One region of the Cupriavidus sp. UME77 genome, then DNA from elsewhere that is predicted to be linked to it. Evidence: predicted binding sites of a transcription regulator. Region 1 holds the regulator's gene; the other holds the start of a gene.
The links. The regulator LexA, encoded in region 1, represses DNA repair genes until DNA is damaged. The targets are predictions, from matches to a motif close to ACTGTATNNNNATACAGT.
Positions count from the first base shown of each region.

Region 2: a site for LexA is predicted at 3,121-3,138, ahead of recA (recombinase RecA). Genes of this name have one in related genera too.

Region 1 covers NZ_LZZU01000006.1:292,347-299,311, forward strand. Annotated here, with positions in the region: gene A9975_RS03090 (replicative DNA helicase) at 1-1,045, opposite strand, end outside; gene rplI (50S ribosomal protein L9) at 1,302-1,754, opposite strand; gene rpsR (30S ribosomal protein S18) at 1,786-2,064, opposite strand; gene priB (primosomal replication protein N) at 2,068-2,367, opposite strand; gene rpsF (30S ribosomal protein S6) at 2,442-2,816, opposite strand; gene A9975_RS03115 (asparaginase) at 2,918-3,916, opposite strand; gene lexA (transcriptional repressor LexA) at 4,144-4,800, shown strand; gene A9975_RS03125 (hypothetical protein) at 4,909-5,079, shown strand; tRNA gene A9975_RS03130 (tRNA-His) at 5,184-5,259, shown strand; gene A9975_RS03135 (hypothetical protein) at 5,415-6,248, opposite strand; gene A9975_RS03140 (hypothetical protein) at 6,632-6,965, opposite strand, start outside.
Region 2 covers NZ_LZZU01000051.1:69,850-76,814, reverse strand. Annotated here, with positions in the region: gene sucC (ADP-forming succinate--CoA ligase subunit beta) at 1-143, opposite strand, end outside; gene A9975_RS21060 (DUF2889 domain-containing protein) at 213-887, opposite strand; gene A9975_RS21055 (hypothetical protein) at 911-1,189, shown strand; gene recX (recombination regulator RecX) at 1,216-1,683, opposite strand; gene recA (recombinase RecA) at 1,838-2,911, opposite strand; gene A9975_RS21040 (response regulator transcription factor) at 3,209-3,895, shown strand; gene A9975_RS21035 (sensor histidine kinase) at 4,002-5,558, shown strand; gene A9975_RS21030 (DUF4212 domain-containing protein) at 5,555-5,872, shown strand; gene A9975_RS21025 (MFS transporter) at 6,136-6,965, shown strand, end outside.

The DNA of each region.
Region 1 (6,965 bases):
CGGTGGCGCGGTTTTCCCCGCCGCCCGAGCCTGACATCAGCTGCAGGTAGTCGATGACGATCAGCCCGAGCTGGCCGCACTGGCGTGCCAGCCGGCGCGAACGCGCGCGCAGCTCCATCGAGCTCAGTGCCGGCGTTTCGTCGATGAACAATTGCGCATCGTTCATGCGCTGGATGGCGTGCGTGAGCCGCGGCCAGTCTTCGTCAAGCAGACGGCCGGTACGCAGGCGGTGCTGGTCAAGCCGACCGACCGAGCCCAGCATACGCATGGCCAGCTGCGTGCCCGCCATTTCCATTGAGAACACGGCCACCGGCAGGCCCTGCTCCACCGCCACGTGCTCGCCGATATTCAGCGAGAAAGCGGTCTTACCCATGGAGGGGCGTCCCGCCACGATGATCAGGTCGCCGGCCTGCATACCACTGGTCATGCGGTCCAGGTCGATAAAACCGGTAGGCACGCCGGTGACGTCGGTGCTCGAGTCACGGTGGTACAGTTCGTCGATGCGCTCGACCACCTGGGTCAGCAGCGGCTGGATTTCCTGGAACCCCTTCTGCCCGCGCGAGCCTTCCTCGGCGATGGCGAACACCTTGGATTCCGCCTCGTCGAGCAGTTCCCGCACCTCGCGCCCTTTGGGGGCGAAGGCTGCGGTAGCGATATCGTCGGCCACGGTCACCAGCTTGCGCAGCACCGAGCGCTCGCGCACGATCTCCGCATAGCGGCGGATATTGGCCGCGCTAGGCGTGTTCTGCGCCAGGGAATTCAGATAGGCCAGACCGCCCACCTCTTCCGCCTTGCCAGCACCTTGCAGCGACTCGTAGACGGTGATGACGTCGGCCGGCTTGGTGGCGGCGATCAATCGGGAGATGCTCTGGAAGATCATCCGGTGATCGAAGCGATAGAAATCGGCTTCGTTCAGGAAGTCGGCGATACGGTCCCAGGCGGCATTGTCCAGCAGCAGGCCACCCAGCACCGATTGCTCGGCCTCGATGGAATGCGGCGGTACCTTGAGATTGTCTAGTTGGGGGTCTGCGACAGGCGCGTTCATAGGGGGGGATTATAACGGTCGGCGCCAGCGAGCCGGCGGAGAATTCGCAGCCGGCTGTTGGGGCATCCTGCCGTGTGACGGCGGGACAACCGGCCCCGCCCTGTAGCAATCGGGCAATCAGGCAAGCAAGGGGCACAGCCAAACAAAAAGGCAGGAGCGCGATGCTCCTGCCTTTTTGTTTGGTCAAGCAAGCGGCGCTGCCATCTGGCTCCCACCAGCCCGAAGGACAAGTGGGAACCGGCAGCAAGGCCGATGCTTAGACGTGTTCGCCCAGGACGGAAACCGTCACGTCGACCAGCACGTCGGTGTGCAGCGAGACGCTGACCGGGTGGTCGCCAACAACCTTCAGCGGACCATTCGGCAGGCGCACTTGCGCCTTCTCGACCTTGAAGCCTTGGCCAGCCAGGGCTTCAGCGATGTCGGCGTTGGTCACCGAACCGAACAGGCGGCCGTCCACACCCGACTTCTGGGTGATTTGCACGGTCAGGCCGCTCAGCTTTTCGCCTTCAGCTTGCGAAGCTGCCAGCTTTTCAGCGGCTGCCTTTTCCAGTTCAGCGCGCTTGACTTCGAACTCGCTGATAGCGGTCTGGGTAGCGCGGCGGGCCTTCTTGTTCGGGATCAGGAAGTTACGGGCGTAGCCGTCCTTCACGCGAACGATGTCACCCAGGTTGCCCAGGTTGATGACTTTTTCAAGCAGAATAATTTGCATCGTGTTTTCTCCTTAACGGACCTAGGGCCGATCAGTTCTTGTGCAGGTCGGTGTAGGGCATCAGCGCGAGGAAACGCGCGCGCTTGATGGCCGTGTCGAGCTGACGCTGATAGTGCGCCTTGGTGCCGGTCAGGCGGGCCGGCGTGATCTTGCCGTTGTCGCCGATGAAATCCTTCAGGGTGTCCAGATCCTTGTAGTCGATCTGTTCCACGCCAGCCACGGTGAAGCGGCAGAAGCGCTTGCGCTTGAACAGCGGGTTTTGCTGTTGGAAGCGCTTCTTGTTCTTGTTGTCACGTTTGACGAATGCCATGATTCAATCCTTTTCGAATGCTTTACATCCAGTGATGTGAAAGACGAGAGCCTTGCTGTTGCGGTGCCTGCGGGCCAGGAATCCTTCGCAGTCGAGCATCGCGCCGAGCGGGGTACGCTCAAGCCGCTGGCCGATCTGACCAATTCCCATGGCGGCGATGGCGAACTCCACCTGCCTGGGCGTTTGCGCCTCGACCGTCTCGCCCGCGTACTGCAAGATGCAGTTGACCACGGGGACCCCGGCCGGGGTGTAACGCAAGGCATCGCGTTCCGCGAGCGTTGCGCAGAGCCTTAACTGGTTCAACGCACTCTCCCGCACCGATGCCCGCACTTGCCGCCGCGGCGATCAACGCCGGCGGCAACCACAACAGTCCGCACTTAGGCGGCCTGGACTTCGCTGGTCTGTTGCGCGGCCTTGCGAGCTTCTTCGCGCTGCACTTCCTTCATCATCGGGGACGGTGCGGTTTCAGCCTTCTTGGTCTGAACGATGAGGTGGCGCAGCACAGCATCGTTGAACTTGAACGCGTGTTCGAGTTCAGCCAGGGTTTCCTTGCCGCATTCGATGTTCAGGCAAACGTAGTGAGCCTTGGCCAGCTTCTGGATCATGTAGGCCATCTGACGGCGACCCCAGTCTTCCACGCGGTGGATCTGGCCTTCCTGGGACGTGACCAGCGTCTTGTAACGCTCGATCATGGCCGGGACTTGTTCGCTCTGGTCCGGATGGACGATAAATACGATTTCGTAATGACGCATTGACGCTCCTTTTGGATAAGCTGCCCGAGCGCCATGTCCGGTGCAGCAAGGTTGAATAGCCTTAAAGTATAGCGTGCTTTTGCTATCGGGAGCAAGCCGCCTCAGTTTTCAGTGAATAGTGCCTGCAGCGCCGCCGGATCCTTTGCCAATCCTGGCTCCGCAGCCAGAGCCAGCGCCAGGAGCACGCGTGCCTTATAAGGATTGAGGTCGCCGGCCGAAACAAAAATTCCCGCCGCCGGCCGGGGAGATGCAGGAATCGCCACATGCCCTGCCCCTGTGCGCGAACTGCGTACCACTGCCACGCCCGCGCCAGCAGCGTCAGCTAATGCCTCCACCAGCGACTGGTGAACCGACCCGTTGCCAGCGGCCGCCACGACCAGGCCCGACACGCCCGCCTGCGCCAAGGCATCCACCACGATCCGGCCCGGCTCCGCATAGCTGGCCACGATCTCGACCTGCGGCCATGCGCAAGGGACCGGCCAGGCCCTGGCCGGCAAGCGGCCGGGGGTGCGCACAAAGCGCACCAGGTTGTCCTGAACAAAGCCAATCGGCCCGGATACCGGCGACACAAACGCATTCACCGCCGATGTGTGCGCCTTCATCACATCGCGCCCTGCGTGGATCTCCTGATTAATCACCAGCAGCACGCCCTTGGCCATCGCGCCGACATCCGCCGCTACGCGCACCGCATCCAGCAGGTTCAACGGGCCATCCGCCGACAACGAGGTCGACGGCCGCATCGCAGCCGTCAGCACAACTGGCACCGTACCCACGCAAGCCAAGTGCAGCAACATGGCCGTCTCTTCCAGGGTATCGGTGCCGTGCGTAATGACAATGCCTGACACATCGGGCTGCGCGGACCAGTACGCCACGCGCCCCACCAGCCTGGACCAGAGCGCGAACGACATGTCCTTGCTATCTACCTGTGCAACCTGCTCGGCCTCGATCCGCGCCACCGCGCCCAGCGCCGGTACCGCGTCGAGCAGCGCTGTCACCGGCACCGTCGCCGCCTGGTACTTCGCGCTGCTAGCTGGGTTGGAAGAAGAACCGGCAATGGTGCCGCCAGTAGCGAGCACGACGACACGAGGCAGGAGAGACATGGCGGGAATGTGGTCGGGAGCCAGAAAAGTTGAACAGCAAGCAGCGCAACACGCTTCAGGTGCCGCGGATTGTAACCCTCTGCCCGCTCATCACGGCACGCGCCAAGATCCGTGGGACGCACCTGTCAATGCGCAAACTCCCAAAAATTCCGCTTGCACTTCACTCGATACTGTATAAAATCACAGCATACTGTTTAAACATACAGTGTTTTCAAACACCGGCGACCATGGCGACCCTGACACCGCGACAGCAGCAGATTTTCGACTTGATCCGCAGCAGCCTCCAGCACACGGGCTTCCCGCCCACGCGCGCTGAGATCGCCGCCAAGTTCGGCTTCTCCTCACCCAATGCAGCCGAGGAACACTTACGTGCCCTGGCCCGCAAAGGCGTGATCGAGCTCACCCCCGGCGCCTCCCGCGGCATCCGCCTCAAGGTCTCCCGCAGCGACTCGGAGCTACCCGACCAGTTCTCCCTGCCTATGGCCGGCGTCATGCAGCTAACCCTGCCACTGGTCGGGCGCGTCGCAGCCGGCAGCCCGATCCTCGCCGCCGAACACATCGATCGCCAATACCAGGTCGACGCCTCGGTGTTCGACGTGCAGCCCGATTACCTCCTCCGGGTCCGTGGCCTCAGCATGCGCGACGCCGGCATCCTTGATGGCGACCTGCTCGCCGTCAAGCGCGCCAGCGAAGCCGCCAACGGCAAGATCGTTGTAGCGCGCCTGGGCGACGACGTCACCGTCAAACGCCTCAACCGCCGCGGCGACACCATCGAGCTGATTGCCGAGAACCCCGACTTCCCCAGCATCATCGTGCAAGCCGGCCGTGAAGAGTTCTCACTGGAGGGCATCGCTGTCGGCCTCATCCGCCCCGGCGCCTTCTGACGAGTGCGGCTGAGGCGGGCGAAGCCCGTACAAGCCGACACCCGATTGTGCCAACGCACCCGCGTAGCGGGTACCGCTAACTGTTGTTGCAAGTCACCAGGTGTAGCCATGCTGCCAGCCAACCGCCTCTCCGCCCGCCGCCCCGTCAAGCCCGTGCCCTTCCGCCAGTCCAAAGGCGTACGCATCTACCAGGGCGCACAACGACGCACCATGGTTGGCAGCATGGCCGCTATCTGCCGAATGCTCGAGTTGGAGGAATCCTCCAAGCTGGCTGGTTAAGCAGGTGGCACTAAAAAAATTTGTGCAGAGTACTAGCCATCCGGCTCTTTGCATTGTATGATCTTGTTCTTCGTCGTTCGGCACCAAGCAGAACGACATCGACGGTGGCTGTAGCTCAGTTGGTAGAGTCCAGGATTGTGATTCCTGTCGTCGTGGGTTCGAGTCCCATCAGCCACCCCAAGAATTTGCTTTACAAAACAGCGCCTTAGCCAAGGCGCTGTTTTTGTTTGTGCGTCCCAAAGCGGTGTTCTATTCCCGCCATATTCCCACGGTGGGAATACTCAGCACCCTCATCCCCACCCCGCCGCCTAACGGCAGGGCCGTCGATTCATGCTCTACGTCATGCCGCGTTCAGCCAGCGCCAGCCGGATCTGCGGCAGCACGATGCCTTCCAGCCCCGACACACCATGCCCCTGCCCCCAGATCTGCTCACCCACCGCCGCCAGGAAAAACGGTGTGCCATGGTTCTGCAGGATCGGCCTGCCGCCAGGCCGATCGCCACCGGCCCAGGACAGGTAAGGCGGCAGGTCTTGCGGCCGGACCACCCCACGAAAGCCGCCTAGCTTGATAGTGATGTAGTCGATCTGGTCGAACGCCGGCAGCGAGACTTTCATCTTCTCCGTGCGACCGAAATACTCAGCCTCATAGCCGCGGCACGCGGGGCAGTTGACCGCGCCAACATAGCCGAGCACGATGCGCGAGCCTGGACCGGCAACCAGGCGACCCTGTGCAGGATAGCGACCTACACCGCCCTTCCTTGGACCGCCCGCCTGCGTCGCGTCGGCACGCAGCGCATTGACCTCATCAGCCGACAGCCATGTGAGCCGCACCTCAGCCTTGCGGCCCTTGGCGTTGATGAAAGTGCCCAGGATGGTCTGCTCACCCACACGCAACTCCGCCTCGATCAACGAATTGGCATTGGTGTAGAACGCGATGCGCAGCGTGTCGCCGCTCACGCTGCCCCTGAAGTCGCGTGCCGGCGCGAAGGCCTTCGCATCCAGCCAGCAGTAGCGCAAGTCACCCGCACTCAGTTGCCCACCTGCCATAGCCGCGCCGGCAATCCGCAGCAGGCGCTCGCGCGCCTCGCCGGACACCGATACCAGCCAATCGCCGTTCAGGCTCTCCCCGATCAGGTCTTCCGCACCCGCGCGACCGGTAAGCAGCAGCACGCCGCCAAGAAGGGCAAGAAAGTCGCGGCGATCCCTGGTTGCCTCCTGGGCACGGGTTGGCGGGTGTAGATGTCGGCAGCTTAGTGGAACAGACAGAATAGAGGTCTCGGACGGAACCCAACATCAGCATTTCGCCCTGTCGCTATCCCAAGGAGGTGCCGATCGACACAATCATTCCCGATGCAGCGACACCTTTGAAGGCTACTTGGTTCTCTGGCGACCTCACGATTTCCCTGACCAATAGGCACAGGCACAGGCATTGGCATCTGGGAGAAGGGCTCCCGCTTGAGCATTAAAATCAGATGCCTTCCCGGGCTATCGCGCTGAACTGGACGCCGGACGCCATCACGATGAACGTCGCATGGGCGAAAGTGAACAACCAACTAATCGGCAAGAGGGAAGCCAAAGACATCCCGCGCCAGATCTTGCTCGAACGCTGCGGTCCACGAAGTCCCCGCCCTGTCTGGATAGCGCCGAACTTCGCCTCCGATTACACGGGCGACGGTGATTTCCCGCGGAGTATGACTCGGCCTGCCGGCTAGCGGAGTGCCCTCCTCTGCTGCGACATCGAAATCCTGCTGCACAAATCCATGCCGTGCGCAAGCGGACTCGAAACTCTCACGCTCATCCGCTGGCAATTCGTAGAACAGCTTTTGAACCATGGTCATCTCCCGGTGCCTCGCTGGGATCCTAACATGGCCAATCCGCGCATCCTTG
Region 2 (6,965 bases), on a different contig from region 1:
TGCGCCTTGACGACCCATACCGGGCCGCCCAGTTGTTCAGCAGCCTTCAGGGCCTCTTCGACCGAGAACGCGGGGATGCCGCGCGGAACCGGCACATTGTATTTGCGCAGGATTTCCTTGCCTTGGTACTCATGGATATTCATGCGTGTTTCCTTTCGGGTAGGCGTAAAAGTGTGGAGATGAAATCTCGGCGGACTGCAGGCCGGCCTGGCTTAGCCAGAAGTGCCGGTTGACCTGCGGGACATGGCGCCGTCGGCGGGGGCGGCGAGCGCCTCCGCTGGCTGCGCCGCCGGGGTCGATGACCCTTCGGTCTTGATCCTCGGTTTTGGCTGGTGACCATACCAGCGGGGGTAAAACTGGCGTACGACCTCGCCTTCGAAATGCAGGGCATGGCAGCCGTGCAACTGGTAAGGCGGTTCGGTACTGGTGTCTTCTGCACCGCCGTCGCGAATGTTGAACACATCGCCGGCGAATGCCTGGATCGCGGTGGTCGGCAATACGCCGGCCAACTCGGTCAAATGGGTGCATCCGGCCACGCCCGACAGGCGCTCTTTCACCGACTTGCGGAAACCCTTCATCAGGTTCAGGCCGATCAGCTTGCGGTAGGCCGGGCCGATGGTGTCGCACTGGCCGGGATAAGGCACCCAGTCGGAACAGGCATCGGCGTCCACGACGTTCATGCGCAGGTCGATGGTGACGCGCAGCCACAAATCGTGCAGCGGCTCGCCCACCGGGCGCACGCCGCCGCCGGCCAGCGGAATCTCGCGCGGCTTGGTGTCAGTCAGGCGCGCCTCGATGTCCCATAGGCCATCGTCCCTAAGATAGGCCTCCGCCGTGATGGCACGACGGTGACGCAGGGCGCGATTGACGGGCGGGGAAAGCGGCATAACACCAGGCAGGAGCGGGAGAAATGGACGGCTGGGCCGGAAAACCGCAGGATTTTAACATGCCGGACAACGCTCGCCGGGAACAAACTGCGCGCGGTGCTGTTGTCGGCGATTGTCGAGCGACGGGCAAGCCCCGCGCATGCGGAAAAATCACGGCATTGCGGCGCAAACGGCCTAAAGCATCAAGACATGAACAGGGTGCGAAGATTCGGAATACGCCTACTGGCAAAGCAGGTATGCGCCCGAAACCGGTGCAGGACATGGCCGTGACATTACCGCGGCATCACAGCGGCATCACTTGAACTTGAGGCGGCCGTGTCGGCGAACGTCAGTCACTGCCATCCAGCCACTCGTCCGCCCCTTTGATCACCTGGCTCACCACCGAGCGGGAAAAGCCGCGGGCGACCATAAAGCGGATCTGCTTGGCCTTGTCTTCGGGCGTGGCGGGCGGCGTGCCAAAACGCTTTTGCCAGACCGCGCGGCCGCGCTCCAGCTCCGACCCGCGCAGGCGATCCTGCAGGTCGGCGAGCTGATCGCCGCCGAGCTGATGGGTGCGGGCTTCCTGCATCACGCGCGCGGCGCCATAGCGGGCCGCGCGCCGGTGCACCAGGCTGTCGACAAAGCGCGCGTTGGACAGCCAGTTCTCGCGCTCCAGCGCATCCAGCAACTGCTCCAGGGCCTCGGGAGACTCGGCGTGCGGGGCCAGCTTGCGCGCCAGCTCCGCCCGGCTGTGCTCGCGCCGCGACAGGTAGCCGACGGCGCGGGCTTTCAGGGAGAGAGGTGGACGGGTAGCCATGGGGAAGGTGCGCTTGAATACCGCGCAGGAACAGCGGGCTTTATCAATGCGTTTTATGGATGCACTTCAAAAATGCAAACCGGGGCGGCGCGCGTCGCTGCGCGTCCCGCCCCGGGGTGGGGATCGCGGCCGGGCATGCCCCGGCCAGCGAAGCTCAGTCTTCGGCGGTGACCACGGCGCCGGCGGTGGCCGGCGTGCCGTTCATCAGGACCACGCCCAGCGACTCGCGCACCTTGTTCTCGATCTCGTCGGCGATGTCGGGATTTTCGCGCAGGTATTCACGCGCGTTGTCCTTGCCCTGACCGATCTTCTCGCCCTTGTAGCTGTACCACGCGCCCGACTTCTCGACGACCTTGGCGTCCACGCCGAGGTCGATGATTTCGCCCTGGCGCGAGATGCCCTGGCCGTAGAGGATGTCGAAGAAGGCTTCGCGGAACGGCGGCGATACCTTGTTCTTGACTACCTTGACCTTGGTTTCGTTGCCGATCACCTCATCGCCCTTCTTGATCGAGCCGATGCGGCGGATGTCCAGGCGCACGGAGGCGTAGAACTTCAGCGCATTGCCGCCGGTGGTGGTTTCGGGCGAGCCGAACATCACGCCGATCTTCATGCGGATCTGGTTGATGAAGATCACCAGGCAGTTGGTGCGCTTGATGGTGCCGGTCAGCTTGCGCAGCGCCTGGCTCATCAGGCGGGCCTGCAGGCCCGGCAGCGAATCGCCCATCTCGCCTTCGATTTCGGCCTTGGGCACCAGGGCCGCCACCGAGTCGATCACGATCAGGTCGACCGAGCCCGAGCGCACCAGCGCGTCGGTGATTTCCAGTGCCTGCTCGCCGGTGTCGGGCTGGGAGATCAGCAGGTCGCCCACGGACACGCCGAGCTTGCCGGCGTAGTTGACGTCGAGCGCGTGCTCGGCATCGATAAAGGCGCAGGTGCCGCCCAGCTTTTGCATTTCGGCCACGACCTGCAGCGTCAGCGTGGTCTTGCCCGAGGATTCCGGACCGTAGATTTCCACCACGCGGCCGCGCGGCAGCCCGCCGACGCCCAGCGCGATGTCCAGGCCCAGCGAGCCGGTCGACACGACCTGGATATCCTGGTCGATGTCGGCCTCGCCCAGTTTCATGATCGAGCCCTTGCCGAACTGCTTCTCGATCTGGGCCAGCGCGGCCGCCAGCGCCTTCTGCTTTTCGGCGCTTACGCCAGCACCCGCCTTCTTGCCGTCATCCATGGTCGTCCTTCCGTCAATGGTGTATAAATAGGCCGCATGTGGCGCGCTGCCTGCTTTTGCGGGTAACCGCCCGACCCGCGCCGCGCTGCGAACTCCTGATGACAATGAACCTGGCAGCAGGGGCAAACATTGGGCAAACGTCGGTAATACATTCGTTGCTAAATTCAGTACGATCCGGCCCGCTCACTGCGCGACCGGATCAAGCGAGTACTGTATAAAAAAACAGTATGCTTGGCAAGTCCCGCACGCGTCATTTGATGTAAAGCGACGACTAAGCCGGCCAGGGTGGAGACAACCATGCGTATTCTGATCGCCGAAGATGACGATGTGCTGGCAGATGGCCTGACACGCTCATTACGTCACTCCGGCTATGCCGTCGACCATGTTGCCAGTGGGGTTGAAGCCGACTCGGCGCTCTCGACCCAGACCTTCGACCTCCTGATCCTCGATCTCGGCCTGCCCCGCATGCCCGGGCTGGAAGTGCTCAAGCGCCTGCGCACGCGCGGCGCCATGCTGCCGGTGCTGATCCTGACCGCGGCGGACGGCGTCGATGAGCGCGTCAAGGGCCTGGACCTGGGCGCCGATGACTACATGGCCAAGCCCTTCGCCCTGTCCGAGCTGGAAGCCCGCGTGCGCGCGCTGGTGCGGCGCGGCGCCGGCGGTGGCGCCACGCTCACGCACCACGGCCCGCTGGCCTTCGACCAGGTTGGCCGCATCGCCTACCTGAACGAGCAGATGCTGGATCTCTCCGCGCGCGAGGTCGGACTGCTGGAGATCCTGCTCACCCGCACCGGGCGGCTGGTATCGAAGGAGCAACTGGTCGACCACCTGTGCGAATGGGGCGAGGAGGTCAGCAACAATGCCATCGAAGTCTATGTGCACCGGCTGCGCAAGAAGATCGAGGTGGGCGGGATCCGCATTGCCACGGTGCGCGGGCTGGGCTACTGCCTGGAGAAATTCCAGGCCGCCGTGACGCACGACTAGAAAGCGCCATTAGAATCGGAATCGGAATCGGAATCGGCATCGGCGCCGTTTCCCTTTGACGGCATGCCGGCGACACCGCCAAGACCTGCCCGACCACCTCCTCCCCATGAGCCTGCTGCGACTGCCCCGGCGGCGCGCGCGGGCCGCACGGCCCGCGCGCGCGCCCTCCCCGCCCGATGAGATCGTCAGCGACGAAACGCTGGCCGACGCCCTGCCGCACCTTGAAGACAGCGCGGGCCATCCGTCGCCGCGTTCGCTGTTCGGCGAAATCCTGGACTGGATGCTGGCGCCGCTGCTGCTGCTGTGGCCGATGAGCATTGCCGTGACCTACCTGGTGGCGAAGTCCATTGCCAACGGGCCCTTCGACCGCTCGCTGGAGGCCAGCGCCATCGTGCTGTCGCAGCAGGTGCGCGAGGTCAACGGGCGCGTCACGCTGCAGTTGCCCCTGTCCGCGCGCGAAATCCTGCGGGCCGATGAAACCGACAACATCTACTACCAGGTGGTGGGCACGCATGGCGAGTTCGTCGCCGGGGACAACGACATGCCACTGCCCGGCGAGGACGATCGCGGCCACGCCGGGCTGGTCTCGCTGCGCGACGACCGCATCGCGGGCAACGACGTGCGCGTGGCCTACACCTACGTCGACCTGAAGCAGGCGGGCGACGCGCAGCCGGTGCTGGTGCAGGTTGGCGAGACGCTCGACAAGCGCGCGCGGCTGGCCAATGAAATCATCAAGGGCGTGATCCTGCCGCAGTTCGTGATCCTGCCGCTGGCGGTGGTGCTGGTGTGGTTCGGCCTCACACGCGGGCTGGCCCCGCTGACCTCGATCCAGCAGCGCATCCGCGCGCGCAACCCCGGCGACACCAGCCCCATCGACGAACACGCCGCGCCGCAGGAAATCACGCCGCTGGTGGCCTCGTTCAACGACCTGCTGGCGCGGCTCGACGTTTCCGTGCAGACGCAAAAGCGCTTTATCGCCGATGCCGCCCACCAGATGAAGACGCCGCTGGCCGGGCTGCGCATGCAGGCGGAGCTGGCGCAGCGCGAGCAATCGCCCGAGGAGCTGCGCAAGTCGCTGGCGCAGATCGCCGGCAGCTCGGAGCGCGCGGCCCACCTGGTGACACAGCTGCTGTCGCTGGCGCGCATGGAGAACCTGGCCGGCGCCGGCAGCATGGCGCCACTGGACCTGGCCGCGCTCGCGCGCGAGGTGGTCAAGGACTGGCTGCCGCAGGCGTGGGCGCGCCGCATCGATCTCGGCGTGGATGCCGACGACCACCCGGTGATGGTGCAAGGCAATCGCCTGATGCTTACCGAGATGCTCAACAACCTGATCGACAACGCCATCCGCTACACGCCGGCCGATGGCCACGCCACCGTGCGCGTCAGCGCGGATGCCTTCGAGCCCTTCGCGTATCTCGACGTGGAAGACACCGGCCCCGGCATCCCGGTGGCCGAGCGCGAGCGCGTGATGGAACGGTTCTACCGCGTGCTCGGCACCAAGACCCAGGGCAGTGGCCTGGGCCTGGCCATCGTGCGCGAGATCGTGCAGCAGCACGGCGGCGATGTGAGCATTCTCGACCACGTCTACCAGACGGAGCCGCGCCTGGCCGGCGCGTGCTTTCGCATCACGCTGCGCCGGCCATCTCCCCTGGAGCCTGCATGACCGACCCCGACCACACGCGCGGCGGGCGCGACCAGGCCGATCAGTCCGAGCGCCGCGCGTGGCATCGCAACCTGCGCTGGATTGCCGTGCTGCTGTCGATCTGGTTCGTCGTCACCTTCGTGGTCGCCTGGTATGCCCGTGAGCTGCGCTTCGATTTCTTCGGCTGGCCCTTCTCGTTCTGGGTCGGCGCGCAGGGCGCGCTGATCGTCTACGTCCTGATGGCGGCAATCTATGCCTGGCGCATGAACCGCGATGAAGACGATGACGCCGGCGTGCCGCCCGTGCCCGCCCGCCAGCGTGACGATGCTGCATAGCAAGATCCCGGCACCGCCACGCATCACCGACTCACACAGACCCGCCTGACACCTTTCGCACCGCGGCGCAGCACCGCCAGGCCTGCTTTGCGCCTAGCGTATACCCCGAGCGTTTAGTGGCGAACTCGGCCGACATTGTCAGAACGCAGTAAGGTTCGCCTCCCACAATCCATTGCAACTTCGGAGGTTGTCGCGCGTCCGCCAGAGAGCGAGAGCGTGCCGGCCGCCAGCCCGAAAGATTCCGATCACAAACGGAGGAGACAATGGCCAACGCACAAAACGTGGCGATGCCCGGGGGCAGCGCCCAGAACTCGGCAATGACTGCCGAAGAGAGGAAGGTGATCTTTGCCTCCTCGCTCGGGACGGTGTTCGAGTGGTACGACTTTTATCTTTACGGTTCGCTGGCGGCCATCATCGCCAAGCAGTTCTTCTCCGGCCTCGATCCAACCGCCGCCTTCATTTTCGCCCTGCTGGCATTTGCCGCCGGCTTCATCGTGCGGCCGTTCGGCGCGCTGGTGTTTGGCCGCCTGGGCGACATGATCGGGCGCAAGTACACCTTCCTGGTAACCATCCTGATCATGGGTGCCTCGACCTTCATCGTGGGCCTGCTGCCGGGATTTGCCAGCATCGGCTGGGCCGCCCCGATCATCCTGATCGGGCTGCGCATGCTGCAGGGCCTGGCGCTCGGCGGCGAGTACGGCGGTGCCGCCACCTACGTGGCCGAGCACGCGCCGCACGGCAAGCGCGGCGCCTATACCGCATGGATCCAGACCACCGCCACGCTCGGCCTGTTCCTGTCGCTGATCGTGATCCTGGTGTGCCGCAACATGACGGGCGCGAACTTTGAAGTCTGGGGCTGGCGCATTCCGTTCCTGGTCTCGATCCTGCTGCTCGGCGTGTCGGTCTACATCCGCCTGTCGATGAGCGAATCGCCCGCCTTCCAGAAGATGAAGGCCGAAGGCAAGACCTCCAAGGCCCCGCTGACCGAAGCATTCGGCCAATGGCGCAACCTGAAGATCGTGATCCTGGCGCTGATCGGCCTGACCGCCGGCCAGGCCGTGGTCTGGTACACCGGCCAGTTCTACTCGCTGTT